DNA from 2 places in the Altererythrobacter sp. CAU 1778 genome. Region 2 is predicted to be linked to the other one. Evidence: predicted binding sites of a transcription regulator. Region 2 holds the regulator's gene; the other holds the start of a gene.

Region 1 (9,045 bases), on a different contig from region 2:
GAGCGCAAAGGCATCGAAGCCGAACCCTGCCTCCAGCGTCTCCAGCTGTTCGGCGAAGAGCCGCGCGACATGGGCGGGCTCGCGCACCGGGGCAGCGGTCGCCGCGACCAGCATCGCGACATGGCCGTCGACGCGGAACGCTTCGAACCGCAGGCGGCGCAGGCCCCGATGCGCGACTTCGAGCTGCGCGCACAGGTCCCCGGCAAGGTCGGCGAGGATCGGCGCGAGGATGGCGGTGTGGCGGACCGGGTCCATCACGCGCGCCTGCGCACGGTAAACCTCGCGCGCCACCAGCGGGGCGACGACCTCCTCCACCGTGCCGCGTGCCTGCCCCAGCCGGGTGAGCGCCCCGACGCCTCCCTGCTTTGCAGTGCGAAACCGGCGGGCAAGCGCGCGGGTGGGCACGCGGGCGAGCGCACCGATGCTCTTGAAGCCCAGCCGCTTGAGCGCCAGCGCGTCATCCTCTGCAATACGCAGCGCCGCCACCGGCAGCGGGGCGAGCGCGGCGTCGAGCGTGTCGGGTGTCACCACGATGCGGTTGTTTGCGGCATGGCGGGCCAGCGCCCATGCCCCCCCGATGGTGGGCGCCATTGCCGTGCGCGCGGTCAGGCCCATCTCCGTGAAGCTGCGCTGCATTTCCGCCAGCAGGGCGGTTTCCCCACCGAACAGATGCGCCGCCCCGGTGCTGTCGAGCAGCAGGCCGTCCGCCCCGTCCACCGCGCTCCACGGGCTCCAGCGCTGGGACCAGCGGGCGATCCGTTCGAGCCATGCCGCGTCGCCTGCCGGATCGGAGGGCTCGATCACCAGTTCGGGGCAGATCGCGCGTGCGTCGGTCAGCTTCTGGCCGGGGTGGATGCCGCTCGCCCGCGCGGCGGCGTCGACTGCGTCGATCACCGTGCCGTGGGCATTTTCCGACGCGAGTGCGAGCGGCGGGGGTGTTGGTGCGGGTGGCGCTTCTTCAGCCGTAGCGGCGGGCGAAGGCCGGTGCGGGTTCTGCGCCGCCTGCTGCCGGTGCCAGCGTTCCATCGCCAGCCGGGGAAACCAGATCGAGACGATGCGCCGCGCGGTCATAGCTCGCCTCCCACGTGCCGGGGCGCATGTCGCGTGCGCGGAACAGTTCGAGCGACCATGTCGGCGCGCCCGGCGCTTCGGGATCGTGCGGATGTGCGGGCGAAGGGCGGCTGGCCACCCGCCAGCGCCGTCTCGCGCCGCTGAGATCGGCATGGCCCCCGCAGCGCAGCAGGAACACCGGCACGCCATAACGCTCCGCCGCGACCGCCAGCCGCCGCGTGGCAGTAAAGTCGAGCGCGCGCGGATCGCCGTGCAGTTCCCCGATCACTGCCGCCAGCGAGGGGCAGTGCAGCCCTTCCTCCATCGCGCACAGCGCCTCCCCCGCATCGCGCGCGACAAGGTGCAGCAGGCCGGTGCGACCGAGTTCGGGCAGGCCGTGGGGGTAGGGGCGTCCGGCATCCTTCAGCACGCGGCGATCCTGCACCCACAACGCGGTCGCGTTCTGCTGCCCCGCACCGCGCATCGCTTGCCCGGCCGCGATCTGCGACAGCGCGAAGCCCGTCGCAGCCCCGTCGCCCGCCGGCACGAACACCTCCTGCAAGGTTGGCGGAGCAGGCGGGAAGGGGGCGGCACGGGTAGTGGTACTGGGGCAAGGGTCGGGAACCATCGAGAGAATCGGTCGAATCACTATGTTCCCATTTTGTTCTATTTCCGCTTCCGGTTCAATGGTGCAGAATCGAAGGCTTACCGGCTCACCGTCTTGTGCCGGATTTCGAGGATCGTGCCGCGATAGGCGACGAAATTTCCGCTCCCGTCGAGGAAGCCTACTCCGGCTTTCGCCGCGTGTTGCTGGGCCAGGGTCAGGCGGTCGTACCACTTCCCCTTGCGATCTTTGGAGATGAACCGGAACTGTTCCATGCGCGGGAGAAATCGCGCGAAAAGCCTTGCGGTTCCCGTGCCTTACAAATGTCAGTCGAGAGCGGTTCGATCACGACGCGATGCGGGCCGCGAACTGTTCCGGCGCGATCTGCCGGATCATCATCCGGGCGCCGAACGGTTCGCCGCTTTCGATCGATGCACGGGTCGCGCCATGGCCGAGATCGGCATTGGCAATCACTCTTTCGCCCGCATCGTTGCGACCGATCACGACGGCAATATCGCCGCCCCTGCCAGGCATCAGCGTGTAGGTCTCCACCACCGCCTGTCCGGCGAAATCCCTCGCCACCGCAACGCGATCTTCCGCCTGCGACAAAGCCCTCGTGCGGCCTCGCCCATTCCATTCGGCTGGCATGGTCGAATAAATGCCCGTCGCATATTTGCTCATCACCCCACCATTCGCGCCGACCAATGCGAAGCTGCCGGGCGCGCTGCGGGCACGCTGGACCGCCTCGGCGATGGCGTGGGCCGAATAATCGTTCCCCGCCGCGCCGAAGAAAGGCAGCCCGCCGGTCAGAGTGAAGCCGCGCGGGTCGTCCACCGCTAGCCCGAAATGATCGAGCTGGTTGAACACCGGAATGGCGAAACAGCTGTAGAAGTCGATCGCGTCGATCTGCGCGATAGACTTACCTGCGATTTCCAATGCCGCCTCGACCGACGCGATGGAAGCCGGGCTCCTTGCCAGATCGGGCCGGGCGAGAACGGGCAGTTCCTTGCCCGTGGTGGCGGCGTGAACATACACCCAGCGTTCCTCCGGCACGCCAAGCGCTCTTGCCTGCGCGACAGAGGCGAGTACGATGGCAGCGGCCTGGTTCACTTTATCGCGCGCGACGGTCATGCGGGTGTAGGGTTCCGCGACGATGCGGTTGCGGTCCGTCACTCTGGCCAGTTCCTCAACGCTACGCTGGACGGGCGCGGCGGCATGAGGATTGGCGGCGGCCACGTGCGTGAACGGTGCGAACAACGTGCCGATGGCGTGGCGATACTCCTCCAGCGTCTGGCCGAGACGCGCACGGCGCGCGTTGTCGAACATGGCGTATGCAGGGATGGGCGCGCCCGCCCCGTGCTTGACGAGTGCACGCTCGAACATGTCGTCGATAGCGTAACCGCGATCCTCAAGGCTGCCGCCGACCGTTTCGGACCAGTCGGGCGTCTCGCCTGCCTCGAGCAGCGTCAGCACGCTCGACATCGCTTCCGCTCCGACTATCGCTGCGCATTCGGAGCGCCCCTCCGCAATCTCCGTCGCCAACTCGCCCAGCATCGCCTGCGGGCCTTGTCCGCCGGTGACTTCCAGAATTGCGCGGGCCGGGTTGGCGCCAACCCGCCTTGCGATGGCGCGCGGCGGATTGTCGGCCATGCCGAAGGGCGGAACGGAGCGCGGGGTCGAATTCTCGAACTGACGGATGGAACACAAGGTATCGATCGCACCGGCGAGATTGCCGCGCGCCTTCGCATCCGCAATCGCCGCCGCCAGCGCCTGACCGGCGAGGTCCATCGGCGAAAGCGCGCGATAGCCGCCGTCTCCCAGCCGTTCCGAGGCTTGTCCCACAGCGATGATGACGGGGGTATTGTCGGCTGGTGCGGGCATGGTCCGGGCGTCCTCCTGAGACCGCGGGCATCGCCCAGAGTGGCCACAATGTCACGCCCGTCCTGATCGAGCGCACGGCAGACTTGCTGATGTGGCGTTGCAAGGCTTGCAATGCTAACCAGTTTGGGCAAAGCGCGTCCGCATTGCCCGGCAGCTGCGGCCGGTCAGTTGAATTCACTAATGTCGACAAGGGCTTGGGCACCTCGTGGCAGAGCGACCGAAGGGTTGAAATGACGGCGGCAGCGACCGACAAAGAGCCCGAGAACTGGCGCCATAAAGCGGCATCGGCGGTGCTGGGCGGATTTGCGCGCCTGCTGAAACTGGAACGGCGGCAGAAGCGCGCGATGGTGATCGCCGTCGATATCGCGCTGTGCATTGCCGCCGTGCTGATCGCTTTCTCGCTGCGGGTAGGGGCGCTGTCCTTCCCGGTCGAACCTCCGCTGATCTTCGCCGCCGTCGCGGTGCCGATGTTCCTCCCGATCTTCTATTGGTCGGGCGCGTATGGCACGATCTTCCGCTTCTCGGGCGGGCGCACCATCATGCTGCTTGCCTCGGCGATCGCGATCTACGCGCTGCCGATGCTGGCCATCTTCATGATCATCGGGGTGCCCGGCGTGCCGCGCACGGTCGCCTTCATCCAGCCGATCCTGTTCTTCGGCTTTGCCGCCGCGGCGCGGCTGGTGGCGCGCCACGTGCTGATCGACCTGCTCGGCGCGCACCGCCACGCCGGCGGACGCAAGCGGGTGCTGATCTACGGGGCGGGCAGCGCGGGCCAGCAACTGGCACTATCGCTGCGTTACGACCCCGGCTTCGCGCTGGTGGGTTTCGTCGACGACGACAAGCGCCTCGACCGGCAGACGCTGGACGGGACGATCGTGCGCCACAGCTCCATGGTGCGCGAGGTCATTGCGGATGGAGCGGTGGACACCGTGCTGCTCGCCCTGCCGAGCGTTTCGCGCAAGCGGCGCCGGGCGATCATCGACGGGCTTCAGGGGCTGCACGTCCACGTCCAGACGCTTCCGAACATGACCCATCTGGTCGACGGCAAGGTTTCGGTCACCGACTTGCAGGAAATCCGCATCGAGGATCTGCTGGGCCGCGATCCGGTGACGCCGAACGAGCTGCTGCTGGGCCGCACAATCGTGGGCAAGTCGGTGCTGGTCACCGGCGCGGGCGGCTCCATCGGCAGTGAACTGTGCCGCCAGATCGTGCAGATCGGCGCCAAGCGCCTGGTCTTGTTCGAGCAGAGCGAATTCGCGCTTTACGCTATCGAGCGGGAGCTTCTGGCGCTGGCGCAGGAACTTGACCAGACCGTCGCGATCGTGCCGCGTCTCGGCTCCGTCACCGACCGGGAACGGGTGCGCCGGGTGTTTGCCGAATTCGGCTTCGACACGGTCTATCACGCAGCCGCTTACAAGCACGTGCCGCTGGTGGAAGCCAATCCGGTCGAAGGCGTGCGCAACAACGTCCTCGGCACGTTCGAAGTGGTCGACGCGGCGAAAGCCTCCGACGTGCGCGATTTCATCCTGATCAGCACCGACAAGGCGGTGCGCCCGACCAACGTCATGGGCGCGAGCAAGCGCGTGGCGGAACAGGTCGTGCAGGCCCACGCCGCGATGAAGACCGGAACGCGTTTCTCCATGGTTCGCTTCGGGAACGTGCTGGGATCGAGCGGGTCGGTCGTCCCGCTGTTCCGCAGCCAGATTGCCGCCGGCGGTCCGATCACGCTGACCGACAAGCGCATCACGCGCTACTTCATGACCATTCCCGAAGCGGCGAACCTCGTCATTCAGGCTGCTGGCCTGGCGAAGGGCGGGGAGGTCTTCCTGCTCGACATGGGCAAGCCCGTCCGCATCGCCGAGCTCGCACGAACCATGGTGCAACTCTCCGGTCTCACGGTCCGCGATGAAGGCCATCCTGACGGCGACATCGAGATCCGGGAAGTCGGGCTGCGTCCCGGCGAGAAGCTCTACGAGGAACTGCTGATCGGGGCCGATGCCGAAAAGACCGTCCACCCGCGAGTGATGAAAGCGCATGAGGACTTTCAGCCCGGCGTCCTGGGCATCATCGCGGGATTGCGCGAAACCGATACCGATGCCGGCGTTATCGGCGTGCTCTCGCAGCTGGTCGACGAGTTCGTTCATCGGGGCGACAATCTTGCAGGATAAAGCGCCTTTCCTGCCCGGGCTCGCCAGCCCGCTTCGTTTTTTCACAGTCACTAAGTGCTTGGACTTTGCATCCGCAAAATCTAGGGGGAGCTGGTGACTGATATGACCACCGGAGAATATTGTTGAGATTGCTCGCATTTCTTGCCCTGGCAAGTGTGTTGTCGGCCTGCGCCGGCAAACCTCAGCCTATTGGCGGGCCCAGTGTTGCGGCAGTCGACAGCGACGTGCTGCCCGAGCCGTCGTCCACTGATATCCTTCAGGAAAACCGGCCCTATCTGATCGGTCCCTTCGACAAGCTGGTGATCGATGTCTTCGGCATCGAGGAACTCAGCCAGCGCGAAGTTCAGGCCGATGTTGGCGGGCGCCTGTCTTTCCCGCTGGTGGGCACGATCGACGCTTCGGGCAAGACCCCGGCCGAGCTGGAAAACGAGATCGAGGCCCGCTTGCGCGCCGCCTACGTCCGTGATCCGCAGGTGACGGTCAACCTGAAGGAAACCGTCAGCCAGGTCGTAACGGTGGACGGGCAGGTCGGTCGGCCAGGTCTCTACCCCGTCGTCGGCCGGATGACCTTGATGCGCGCGGTTGCGACTGCACAGGGCACTTCGGAATTTGCCAAGCTCGACGACGTGGTCGTTTTCCGCACGGTCGACGGGCAACGCTATGCGGCGCTCTACAATCTCAAGGCAATCCGGCGCGGCAACTACGCCGATCCTGAAATCTTCGCGAACGATGTCGTCATCGTCGGCGATTCGCAGGCAAGGCGTCTTTTCAGGGACCTGTTGCAGGTCGCACCATTGCTCACCTCCCCGCTCATCGTGGCCTTGCGCAACTGATGATTCTGCGGCTCATGAACTCGGACAAGAACTTCCATGCTTGATCAGACCGACAAGGACGTGCCGGTCGGCTACGTGAGTGAAACGCAGGATGGCAGCATCCTCGCGCCGCCCGTGCTGCTGCAATACTGGTATGCGGTCGTCCGCAATCGCTGGATTGCCATCGGCGCTCTGGTGATCGCTGCGATTCTTGGGCTGGTCGTCACCTTGCTCATGACGCCCGAATATACGGCCGTCGCGCGGCTGGAGATCAGTCGCCAGCAGCAGAACGTGACTCAGGTGGAGAGCGTGGAGTCCGCCGATACGGGGCTCGACCAGGAATTCTACCAGACGCAGTACTCGCTGCTGGAGGCGCGTTCCTTGGCTGAGCGGGTGGCCCGCCAGTTGCGACTGGTCGAGAACGAGACCTTCATGGCCGAGGATGCCGGCGGTTCCGAAGCGCTGGGTGAAGGTGCGGAAGGACAGCGATCCTCCGCGCGGCGCCGGGCCGAGGAGAAGGTCGTCGATATCCTGCTCGAGCACGTGGAGATCACACCTATTCGCGGCTCGTCGCTGGTCGACGTCGAATACACTTCGACAAACCCGACGCTGGCCACGCGCATCGCCAACACATGGTCCGAACAGTTCATCGAAGCGAGCATGGATCGCCGCTTCGCTTCGACGATCGATGCGCGCAATTTCCTCGAGGAACGCCTGGCAGGCCTGCGTTCGCGGCTGGAAGAATCCGAACGCAACGTGGTGAATTATGCATCGGACAAGAACATTGTGAGTCTTGGCCAGACGCAGAACGCAGAAGGTCGCACGCAGAATGGGCGGACCCTGGTCGCGTCCGATCTTGAAGCGGCGAATACTGCGCTGGCAGAAGCGACGGCGGATCGTATTCTGGCGGAAAGCCAGGCCCGTACGGGCGGAACGAGCCAGCAATCGCTGGACAACACGGCCATCACCCAGCTGCGCCAGCGCCGCGCCGAAGCGCAGGCGGAATACGCAAAGCTGATGGTCCAGTTCGAGCCCGGCTACCCCGCTGCCCGTGCGCTGCAGGAACAGATCCGCGCGCTCGACGGCAGTATCGCTCAGGAAGAGCGCCGCGTGAGCGCGGCCCGCAGTTCTGGCCTTCGCGAAGCGCGTCTGCGCGAGCAGGACCTTCGCAATGAAGTCGACCGGCTGAAGCGTGAACTGGACGTGGAGAACCGCGACAATATCCAGTACAACATCTACCAGCGTGACGCGGATACGAACCGCGAACTTTACGATGCGCTGCTTCAGCGCTTCAAGGAAATTGGCGTTGCCGGCGTGGGTGCGAACAACATCGCCATCGTCGACACGGCGGAGGTTCCCAACGAGCCCTCCTCTCCGAACCTGCCGCTGAACCTGGCGATCGCTCTGTTCGGCGGCCTTCTGGTCGGCGCTGGCGCCATTTTTGCCAAGGAACAGATCGACGAGGGGCTGCGCGATCCCAATCAGGTCAAGCGCGACCTGCGCATCCCCTTCCTCGGCAGTGTGCCGGATATCGAGGATGGCGATGCCGTGGCGGACCTGCGGGACGCGAAGTCGACGCTATCCGAAGCGTACCTCAGCGTCCGTTCCAACCTCGCCTTCTCGACCTCACACGGCGTGCCACGTTCTTTTCTTGTTACCAGCACGCGGCCTGCGGAAGGAAAGAGCACAACCAGCCTCGCGCTCGCGACGGTCTTGGGGCGCACCGGCAAGAAGGTCCTCCTCATCGATGCGGATATGCGTTACCCGTCGATCCATGAGTTTCTCGATGTGGAGAATAATCGGGGACTCAGCAATATTCTCGCGGGTTCAAATAATTTGAGTGAACTGATCCACAATAGCGGAATTCAGAACCTCGACATGCTGACCTCTGGTCCTACGCCGCCCAGTGCTGCCGAGCTTCTCAGTAGCGACAAAATGAAGGTGCTTGTCCGGTCACTGCTCGATACGTACGATCATGTCGTTATCGATGCGCCACCGATTTTGGGTCTGGCCGATGCCCCCTTGCTTAGCAGCGCAGTCGAAGGCTGCATCTTCGTCGCCGAGGCAGAAGGTGTCGCTGTTCGCGGTATCAAGGCCTCGCTTGCTCGTCTTCAGTCTGTTCAGGCTCGTATATTCGGTCTTGTGTTGACCAAATTGCATCAGCAGCAAGCCGGCTACGGTTATGGGTACGGCTATGGTTATGGTTATGGTCCCGACGCTGCGGCTGAAAAAGCAATTTGATTGCTCAAAGTCTGTCGGTTTGCAGCAATGAATTCTTCCGACAAGGTTTCGCGGAGCGCGCCAAAAAGGGTGCTTGTTACCGGCGCTAATGGCGCTATCGGCACACGATTGGTGAAATTGCTCGCGAACCGAGGGCTGATGCCGATACAGGGCGTTCGGTCGGAGCGGACCCGAATTAGACCGGAATTCCCAGTCTTGATTACTGGGGATTTGACAGCATCGAATACCAGTGCGCTGGACTTTTCCAGCGTGGCACCGATTGATTGCATCGTTCACCTCGCTGGGATCT
Region 2 (9,045 bases):
TCGTTGCGGACCTTCACGCGGCCCTGCACGGCGTCTTCGATCACGCTTTCGCCATGTTCCGGCGTCTTGAGCCGGACCGCATAGGGCGCACCTTCCCGCGCTTCGGAAGCATCGCGATTCCGCCAGCGGCCGTCGTAGCGCATCGGCTGCTTGGCCGCGCGCTGATCGGCGCGCATCTGTTCGAGTTCCTCTGCGGTGGCGAAACACTTGTAGGCGTGCCCCGCTTCCAGCAGCTTGTGGGCGACCTCTGCATGACGTTCGGCCCGTGCCGACTGGAAGACCGGCTCCTCGTCATATTCTAGGCCCAGCCAGTCCAGCCCGTCCATGATCGCATCGATGGCTTCCGTGGTGGAGCGTTTTTGATCCGTATCCTCGATCCGCAACAGCGCCTTGCCGCCGTGGTGGCGGGAAAACAGCCAGTTGAACAGCGCAGTGCGCGCACCGCCAATGTGCAGAAAACCGGTTGGGGAGGGGGCAAACCGCGTGACGACGGCTTTTCCGGTAGGAGCAGCGGTGTTGCCAGCGCTTGCCATGTGACTGAATTTCCCTTCCAATACGAATATGGGGGCAACCGGTAGACCTGACATTCCGATCGGGCCGGAGCCGGCCGCCGCCGATGTTGCGGTGCGGCAAAGGCCTTGGCGAATGCGTTGGCGTTTGTCCAGCGCAGCGGAAGCCTCCGAGCGTTTCCTTGGGCGCGCCGGCCTCGACCGCGCGCCATGGCTGACGGCGGCTGTTCTGGCCGGCATAGCGGCCTGGTTCGGCACTTCGGGCCGTGACCAGTGGCTTCTGCTGCTGGCACTTGCGGCGATCGTATCGCTGGCCGCCTTGTCCGCGTGGCGCGGACGGGAGGATCGGGCGAATCTCCTGCTGGCCGCCGTCGGGCTGTCGTTCGCTTTCGCGCTGGGGGTCGGGCTGATCTGGGCGCGCTCCGAAATGGTCGGCGCGGAGCCGCTGGAACGACCGGTTTTCGCAGAGTTCGATGGACGGGTGCTGGAGCGGATCGAGCAACCCGCGCAAGACCGCGTGCGATTAGTTGTCGCCACACGTCAACCCGATAGCGGCGAAGCGATCAAGGTGCGCGTCAATGTCGAGCCCGAAGGATTGCCGGATGGCGTGGGAGAGGGAAGCACGGTGCGTCTCCGCGCCCGGCTGATGCCGCCAGCGCCGCCGATGCTGCCGGGCGCTTACAACTTTGCCCGCACGGCGTGGTTCGACGGTCTCGCGGCGACCGGTTCGGCTGTCGGCGAAGTGGAACTGCTGGCCTCGGCGGGCGATGGCGACGCGACGGCGCAATTGCAGCGGCGCCTGTCCGCCCATGTGCGAGGGGAGGTTACCGGCTCGGCAGGCGCAATTGCCGCGGCTTTCGCCAGCGGCGATCGCGGGGCCATCTCTGCGGCGGACGAGGACGCCATGCGAGATTCGGGCCTGACGCACCTGCTATCGATCAGCGGCCTGCACGTCAGCGCGGTGATCGCGGCGACCTATGTGCTTGCAATCCGCCTGCTCGCACTCTTCCCCTGGCTGGCGTTGCGGATGCGATTGCCGATTGCGGGCGCCGCCGTGGGGGCGCTTGCAGGGCTGGGTTACACCTTGCTGACCGGGGCGGAGGTTCCGACGGTCCGAAGCTGCATCGCCGCACTTCTGGTGCTGGGCGCGCTAGTCATCGGCCGGGAAGCGCTGTCGATGCGTATGGTCGCGGTTGCAGCGATGGTCGTGATGATATTGTGGCCGGAATCAGTCGTCGGGCCGAGCTTCCAGATGAGCTTCGCTGCCGTTCTTGCCATTGTCGCACTGTCTGGCAGCGCGCCGGTAAAGCGTTTCCTGGCACCGCGTGAGGAGAGTTTCGGCAGGCGTGTCGCTCGCGGCGCGGCCATGCTTTTCCTGACGGGCATCGTCATCGAGGTCACACTGATGCCCATTGGCCTGTACCACTTCCACAAGGCCGGTGTTTACGGCGCATTCGCCAATCTGGTCGCCATTCCGCTGACGACATTCGTGTCGATGCCGCTGATTGCGCTCGGACTGTTGCTGGACACGGTGGGAGCCGGCGCTCCGGCGTGGTGGCTGGTGGGTAAGTCGCTCGACGCCCTTCTATGGATAGCACATTGGACGGCCGCGCAGCCCGGGGCGGTGAAACGTCTTCCGCAGATGAGCGAGATGACTTTCGCGCTCTTCGTCCTTGGTGGTCTGTGGCTTGCGCTGTGGAAGGGGAGGGCGCGCCTATTGGGACTGTTGCCCGCTGGAATCGCGCTGCTTGTGACTCTGACTAACCCCGGCCCCGACCTTCTCGTCAGCGCTGATGGGCGTCACCTGGCTGTGATCGAGGACGGCGCGGATGCAGGTCTGTTCCTTCTCCGTGATACCCAGAGCAGTTACGCCCGCGACAATCTGCTGGAACTGGCCAGCGCTGGCGACGAAACCCGCACTATCGACAGCTGGAGCCGTGCGCGGTGCAGCGCGGACTTTTGTAGTTTTACCCTCCGCCGGGATGGTCGCGACTGGAACGTGCTCGCGGCCCGTTCGGGGGAGGTCGTCGAGGAACGGGCCCTTGCCGCCGCGTGCGAGCGCGCGGACATCGTCGTGGCCGATCGCTTTTTGCCGCGCAGCTGCGAGTCGCGCTGGTTGACCGCTGACCGCCGCCACCTGAGCGAAAGCGGTGGGCTGGCTATTTATCTGGAACAGGAGAGGGTCGTCAGCGTCGCCGACAGCCGAGGGGCGCATGGCTGGTGGCGGGGAGCGCAGCGACGCTGACGAACTCGCAATCCGATGTTTATCCGGCAGATCGCCGTTGACCGTGCCTCGGCAGATCAGTGGTACCGGCGCAGAAGCCCGGCTAGCTTGCCCTGAACCTGCACCTCGTCCGCGCGATAGATTTGTGGTTCGTAAGCGCCATTGGCCGGGTCCAGACGAACCATGCCGTTCTCGCGACGCAGGTATTTTAGCGTCGCCTCTTCACCGCGGACGAGAGCAACCACAATCTCGCCATCGCGCGCGGCGTCCGCCTTGCGGACGAGAGCGAAGTCACCGTCGAGAATGCCCGCTTCGATCATGGAATCGCCAGACACTTCCAGCGCGTAATGCTCGCCTGCGCCGAGAAGGGCAGCAGGAACGGGAAGCGACTGATGATCTTCCAGAGCTTCTATCGGTGCACCGGCAGCAATCCGGCCGTGCAGCGGCACCTCGATCACATCGTTTGCCGGTTGCGGAGCAACCGCCGGAACGGAAACGGTGCGGGAAATGGCACCGGACCGGTCATCGACCTTCGGACCCTGCGCGGTGGCATCCTCAGGCTGCCGGAGGACTTCCAGTGCCCGTGCACGATTGGGGAGACGGCGGATAAAACCGCGCTCCTCTAGTGCAGAGATCAGCCGGTGCACACCGGACTTGGACTTGAGATCCAGCGCTTCCTTCATTTCTTCGAATGAAGGCGAGATGCCGGTTTCTTCCAGTTTCTGCTGAATGAAACGAAGCAGCTCGTGCTGTTTGGCTGTCAACATCCTGTCCGTCGCTTTCCGGTCTTTACAGTGAACGAATGCGGAACAATTAGGAAACTTCTGTTGCCATGTCAACACGCCTATCGCAGCGGGTAAATCCTGACCATGTCTCCAATGCTGGCCGGAATCGCCTGCGGCTCGCGCCGGATCAGCAGTTCAGCGTTGGCAAGCGCAGATAGACCGCTGCTGTCCTGCGAAGAGAGCGCTTCCACTCCACCGTCGCTCCAGCGTGCACGAACCAGCTCCAGCCGTTTGCCCGCTGCGGGCAAGGGGCCTGCCAGCGGTGCGATGGTGAAGCGTGGAAGAGCCTCCGCAATCGAAGCACCCGCCAATGCCCGCAGCAACGGCAGGAGGAACATATGGGTCGTGACGAAAGCCGAGACCGGGTTGCCCGGAAGACCGAGCACGCGCTGCTGCCCGCGCGTGCCATAGAGCAGTGGCTTCCCCGGCCGCATCAATACTCGCCAGAAGCCCGTCTCCGCACCCCATAGAGCCAGCGCCGGCCGCAGCATGTCATGGTCCCCCACGGAAGCTCCGCCGGAGGTTACGACCACATCGGTGTCGGCCCCAGCAAGGGCATTTGCGAGGGCGGCGGCATCGTCTGGGATGGGGCCAACCGATCGCACGAGAGAGGCAAACGGCTTTGCGAGGGCCGCGATCATCGCTGCATTGGTAGCCACGATCGATGCTTCACCGGCGCCCGACAACAGCTCATTGCCACAATCGATCACGGTCAGGCTCGGCAGGCGACCGGCCGCGAGTGTCTCGGCTCCGCCGGCCATGGCGAGCGCCATCCGTGCCGGAGTGACGCGGCAGCCACGTTCGAGCAACGTGTCACCGTCCGCGAAATCGAAGCCCGCGCGTCGCACGTTCTGGCCTTGGGCAGCGGAGGATTGCGTCGAGATTCGCTCCCCGTTGCGTGTCACCACTTCCTGAATCACGACCGCATCGGCGCCCGCAGGCAAGTGCGCGCCGGTGGAGATGCGCACCGCCTCACCTGCGCCAATCGCGCCGGGAAACGGCCTTCCGGCGGCGCTTTCACCGATCACGACTAGCGAGCCGGTGGCATCTCCTGCGCGCACGGCATAGCCATCCATCGCCGACAAGTCGGCGCGGGGATTGGACCGGCACGCCACGACGGGTTCGGCGAGAAAACGACCTGCGGCTTCCCTGATTGAAATTCTCTCGGACCCGAGCGGTCCGACGGTTTCGAGCATCCGCTCTTGCGCATCTTCCAGTGGAAGCGGAACGGGAAGGTCGTCGGCCTGATCGCTCACGGTGCGTCGGCGTGCCAGTCGCCGGATTTGCCGCCAGTCTTGCTGAGCAGGCGCACGCCGTCGATCACCATGCTTTTGTCGATGGCCTTGGTCATGTCGTAGACGGTCAGAAGCGCGACGGACACGGCGGCCAGCGCCTCCATCTCCACGCCCGTCTGGCCATTCAGGCTGGCTGTGGCCGCGGCGCGAATGCCGTTAGCCTCGAAGGTGAAATCCACCGCGACCGCGCTCAGCGGAAGCGGGTGGCACAGGGGGATCAGCCCGCTGGTATTCTTGGCCGCCATGATCCCGGCGATGCGCGCTGTGCCCAAGACATCGCCCTTGGCGGCATCGCCCGATCGTACAGCCTCGAGGGCTGCCGCCGACATAGTAATGAATCCCGTCGCCACAGCTGTCCGCTGAGTAGACGGCTTCGCACCGACATCGACCATGCGGGCCTGTCCGGCGCTGTCGAGATGGGTCAGCCTGCCAGCCATTCACTACGGTCCGAGAAGACGCCGCGTAGCTGCTTCGACGTCGGCATCGCGCATGAGGCTTTCGCCGACGAGAAACGTCCGGACGCCGCTTTCGGACAGTCGCAAGCAATCCTCGTGCGAATTGATCCCGCTCTCACCGACCAGCAGCGCATCAGCAGGCGCGAGCCGTGCCAGGCGCTCGGTCGTGGCGAGGTCTGTGGTGAAAGTTCGGAGGTCGCGGTTGTTCACGCCGATCAGGCAAGAGTGGAGGGCAAGGGCACGCTCCAGTTCCGCTTCGTCATGCACCTCGACCAGCACGTCCATGCCGCGTTCGATGGCTGCTGCCTCGATATCACGCATGGCCCCGTCTTCCAGCGCCGCGACTATAATCAGAATGGCATCGGCACCGATTGCCCGTGCTTCGGCAACTTGCCACGGATCGACCATGAAATCCTTGCGCAGGACGGGCAGTGTGCATGCCTCGCGCGCCGCAACCAGATAGTCTTCGTGCCCCTGAAAATAAGGCGCGTCGGTGAGGACGGAAAGACAGGCGGCGCCGCCAGCCTCATATGCGCGGGCATGATCTGCTGGCCGAAAATCCTCCCGGATCAGGCCCTTTGACGGCGATGCCTTCTTGATTTCAGCAATCAGCGCGAAACCCGACTGTGACTTCGTTCGCAAGGCCGCTTCGAACCCGCGCGGTGCGGTCTGCGAGGCGGCAGCGTGGTCGAGCGCAGTGGCCGAGCGTTCGGCCCGGCGACGGCCGACCTCTTGGCGCTTCGTGGCGCAGATTTCTGTCAGCTTGTCGCTCATTTCGCTGCTGCGATCCAGCAGTCGAGCAGGCCTTTGGCAAGCCCCTTGTCGATTGCCTCGCCAGCTTCCTCGACACCCTCGGCATAGCTTTCGACTTCACCCGCCACCATCAGCGCGGCGGCAGAGTTGAATAGCACGGCATCGCGGTAAGGGCCCGGCGCGCCCATCAGCAGCGCTTCGAGCGCTTTGGCGTTATGCACCGCATCGCCCCCACGGATCGCTTCGACCGGAGCGTTGACCAGACCCGCTTCGGCAGCGTTCACCCGCTGCATCTCGAAATCGCGGCCGATGACGTCGGCTACCTCGTTCCCGCCAGCGAGGCTGAGTTCGTCGAGACCTTCGTCGCCCGACACGATCAGCGTCCGCTCCGTTCCCAGCCGCGCCAGCGCGCCAGCGTAGATGGGTACGTAGGCTGGCCGGGCGATCCCGATCAGCTGCCGACGCACGCATGCAGGGTTCGACAGCGGGCCCATCAGGTTAAAGATTGTGCGCCGCGCCAGTTGTTTGCGGATCGGCTGAATGCGCCGCATTGCCGGGTGATGGTTCGGCGCGAACAGGAAGCAGATGCCGATGTCGTTCAGCGTCTTTTCCGCCGTACGGCCAGCCGCCTCCATATCGAGCCCGAGCACTTCGAGCGTATCTGCGACCCCTGCGAGCGAAGACACCGCGCGGTTGCCGTGGCGCGCCACCGGCACGCCGCAGGCTGCGACCACCAGACCAACGGCCGTCGACACGTTGAGCGTGTGATGTCCGTCTCCGCCTGTGCCGCACACATCGATCGCACCGTCCGGCGCTTCGATCGGAATGAGTCGCGCGCGCAGGGCCCGCGCCGCTCCGGCGATCTCGTCCGCGGTTTCGCCACGGTCGGACAGGGCGACCAGGAACCGCGCGATATCCTCATCGCTCGTCTCACCGTCGAGCACCCATCCGAAGGCTTCTTCGGCCTCGGCCTCGGTCAGGTGGGTTTCGGCGCCGGGCAGCGTCTTCATGCCGGCACCTTGGGATTGATTCCGCACGAGGCGAGAAAATTGGCCAGCAAGGCGTGGCCGTGTTCGGTCGCAATGCTTTCCGGGTGGAACTGAACCCCGTGAATCGGCAATTCGCGATGGCGGAAGCCCATCACGCTGGTCCCGTCGAGACCGGGCGTCTCGCTCCATGCATTCACGACAAGCGCATCGGGGATATTCTCGACGATGAGCGAGTGGTAGCGCGTTGCATTGAAGGGGGAGGGCAGACCGGCGAACACCCCGCTCGCGTCGTGTTCGACCGGCGAAGTCTTGCCGTGCATCAATCCGCCGCGCGAAACCGTCGCACCGAAGTGCTGGCCGATCGCCTGATGGCCCAGACACACGCCGAGCAGCGGCTTGCGTGCCTTCTCGCAGGCCGCGACCAGTGCGAGGCTCTGCCCGGCATCGTCGGGCGTGCAGGGCCCGGGCGAGATCAGATAGCCCGCGCAGTCACGCGCAATTGCTTCCTCAGCGGTTATCGCATCGTTGCGGACGACATCGACCTGCGCCCCCATTTCCATCAGGTAATGGACGACGTTAAACGTAAAGCTGTCGTAATTGTCGAGGACGAGGATCACGGCGCAATGCTCTTTCCGGCCAGTTTGTCGGTGGCGCGCACCAGACCGTCGATGATGCCCGGCTCGCTCGCGCTGTGGCCAGCGTCGTGCACGATCCACAGTTCGGCTTCGGGCCATGCCTTCTTCAGCGCCCAGGCCGAAGTCGGCGGGGTACAGATGTCGTGGCGACCTTGCACGATGATACCGGGGATATGCTTGATCCGCCCCACGTCGCGCAGCAGCTGCGCTTCTTCGAGGAAGAAGTCTTCGAGGAAGAACTGCGCACATATGCGGGCGAATGGGATCGCTTTGGCCGGGTCGGCGAAACTGTCGAGCAGGTCCTCGTCAGGCAGCAGGGTCGCGACCGAACCCTCCCAAAGCGACCATTCCTTCGCCGCGGCATTACGCGTCGCTTCGTCGTCGCTAGTCAGCCGGTCGTAATAGGCCTGTACCAGATTGTCGCGCTCTGCTTCGGGAATGAGACCGGAGAAATCGTCCCATTGCTCGGCCATGATCTCGCTGGCGCCGTAGCTGTAGAGCCAGTCTTTTTCCTTTTGCCGGGCAAGGAAGACGCCGCGCAGCACAATCTCGCTGGTCCGTTCGGGATGGGTCTGGGCATAAGCCAGCGCCAGCGTCGCACCCCAGCTTCCGCCGAATACCTGCCAGCTTTCATGCCCGCACATTTCGCGCAAACGTTCGATATCGGCGACGATGCGCCATGTGTCGTTATGGACAATTTCCGCGAAGGGGAGTGATTTGCCACAGCCGCGCTGGTCGAACAGCAGCACATCGTAGATCGCGGGATCCCACTGCCGCCGGTGCGATGGGCTCATTCCGCCGCCGGGACCGCCGTGAAGGAACACCGCCGGCTTTCCGCCGGGCGTTCCGACCCGTTCGTAATAGAGCGAGTGCCCCTCGCCGACGTCGAGCATTCCGCTCTCATAGGGTTCGATCTCGGGATAGAGCCCGCGATATTCTGCCATTATCCGGCCTTTCTTTCGACGACCACAAGTGGCCCCAGCTCCGGCCCGATATCGAGCCGGTCGTTCGCCGGATCCCACAACGACGAAACCGAGCCGTCGAGGAACAGCGCGTCCTCGGCCTGCACTTCGTCACGGTAGTAGCGCGCGAACTTGCCGAAGGAAATCGGCCCTTCGCTGATTACGAAATGCGCGCGCCCGCTCGCATCGATGCCAACACCGTTGCGGGTCTTGCGGCTGTCGCCATCCTCGGAGAACTCCGGATGGATCGCGCCGTCTATCACCAGCATCGGGCCACTTTGGGTGCCGAACAGCGGTCGGTCCATGACCTTTTCGTAGAATTCCGATGTCGTGCGAATGCGCCATTCGCCGGGTGCAGCGACGTAGAAAACGCCGTTGGGCTTGAGATGGAAGTTTCCGGGGCCTTCGTTTCGGTTGAGCTCGTGGATGCGCTCTCCG

Evidence for each region. Region 2 encodes LexA, which represses DNA repair genes until DNA is damaged. Its sites were predicted from a motif close to GTTCCNCNCTTGTTCT; they were not measured.
Region 1: ACXYN8_RS08625 (ImuA family protein) is a predicted target of LexA. The motif match lies at 1,703-1,718, and genes of this name have one in related genera.

Annotation. Positions count from the first base shown of each region.
Region 1 is NZ_JBTLRP010000002.1:119,002-128,046, forward strand. It holds gene ACXYN8_RS08620 (Y-family DNA polymerase) at 1-1,071, opposite strand, end outside; gene ACXYN8_RS08625 (ImuA family protein) at 959-1,597, opposite strand; gene ACXYN8_RS08630 (hypothetical protein) at 1,756-1,929, opposite strand; gene ACXYN8_RS08635 (acetyl-CoA acetyltransferase) at 2,000-3,535, opposite strand; gene ACXYN8_RS08640 (polysaccharide biosynthesis protein) at 3,766-5,703, shown strand; gene ACXYN8_RS08645 (polysaccharide biosynthesis/export family protein) at 5,928-6,536, shown strand; gene ACXYN8_RS08650 (GumC family protein) at 6,573-8,756, shown strand; gene ACXYN8_RS08655 (NAD-dependent epimerase/dehydratase family protein) at 8,784-9,045, shown strand, end outside.
Region 2 is NZ_JBTLRP010000001.1:1,492,323-1,501,367, forward strand. It holds gene gltX (glutamate--tRNA ligase) at 1-533, opposite strand, end outside; gene ACXYN8_RS07060 (ComEC/Rec2 family competence protein) at 646-2,754, shown strand; gene lexA (transcriptional repressor LexA) at 2,811-3,500, opposite strand; gene ACXYN8_RS07070 (molybdopterin molybdotransferase MoeA) at 3,578-4,774, opposite strand; gene moaC (cyclic pyranopterin monophosphate synthase MoaC) at 4,771-5,250, opposite strand; gene trpC (indole-3-glycerol phosphate synthase TrpC) at 5,254-6,042, opposite strand; gene trpD (anthranilate phosphoribosyltransferase) at 6,039-7,031, opposite strand; gene ACXYN8_RS07090 (anthranilate synthase component II) at 7,028-7,627, opposite strand; gene pip (prolyl aminopeptidase) at 7,624-8,589, opposite strand; gene ACXYN8_RS07100 (phosphodiester glycosidase family protein) at 8,589-9,045, opposite strand, start outside.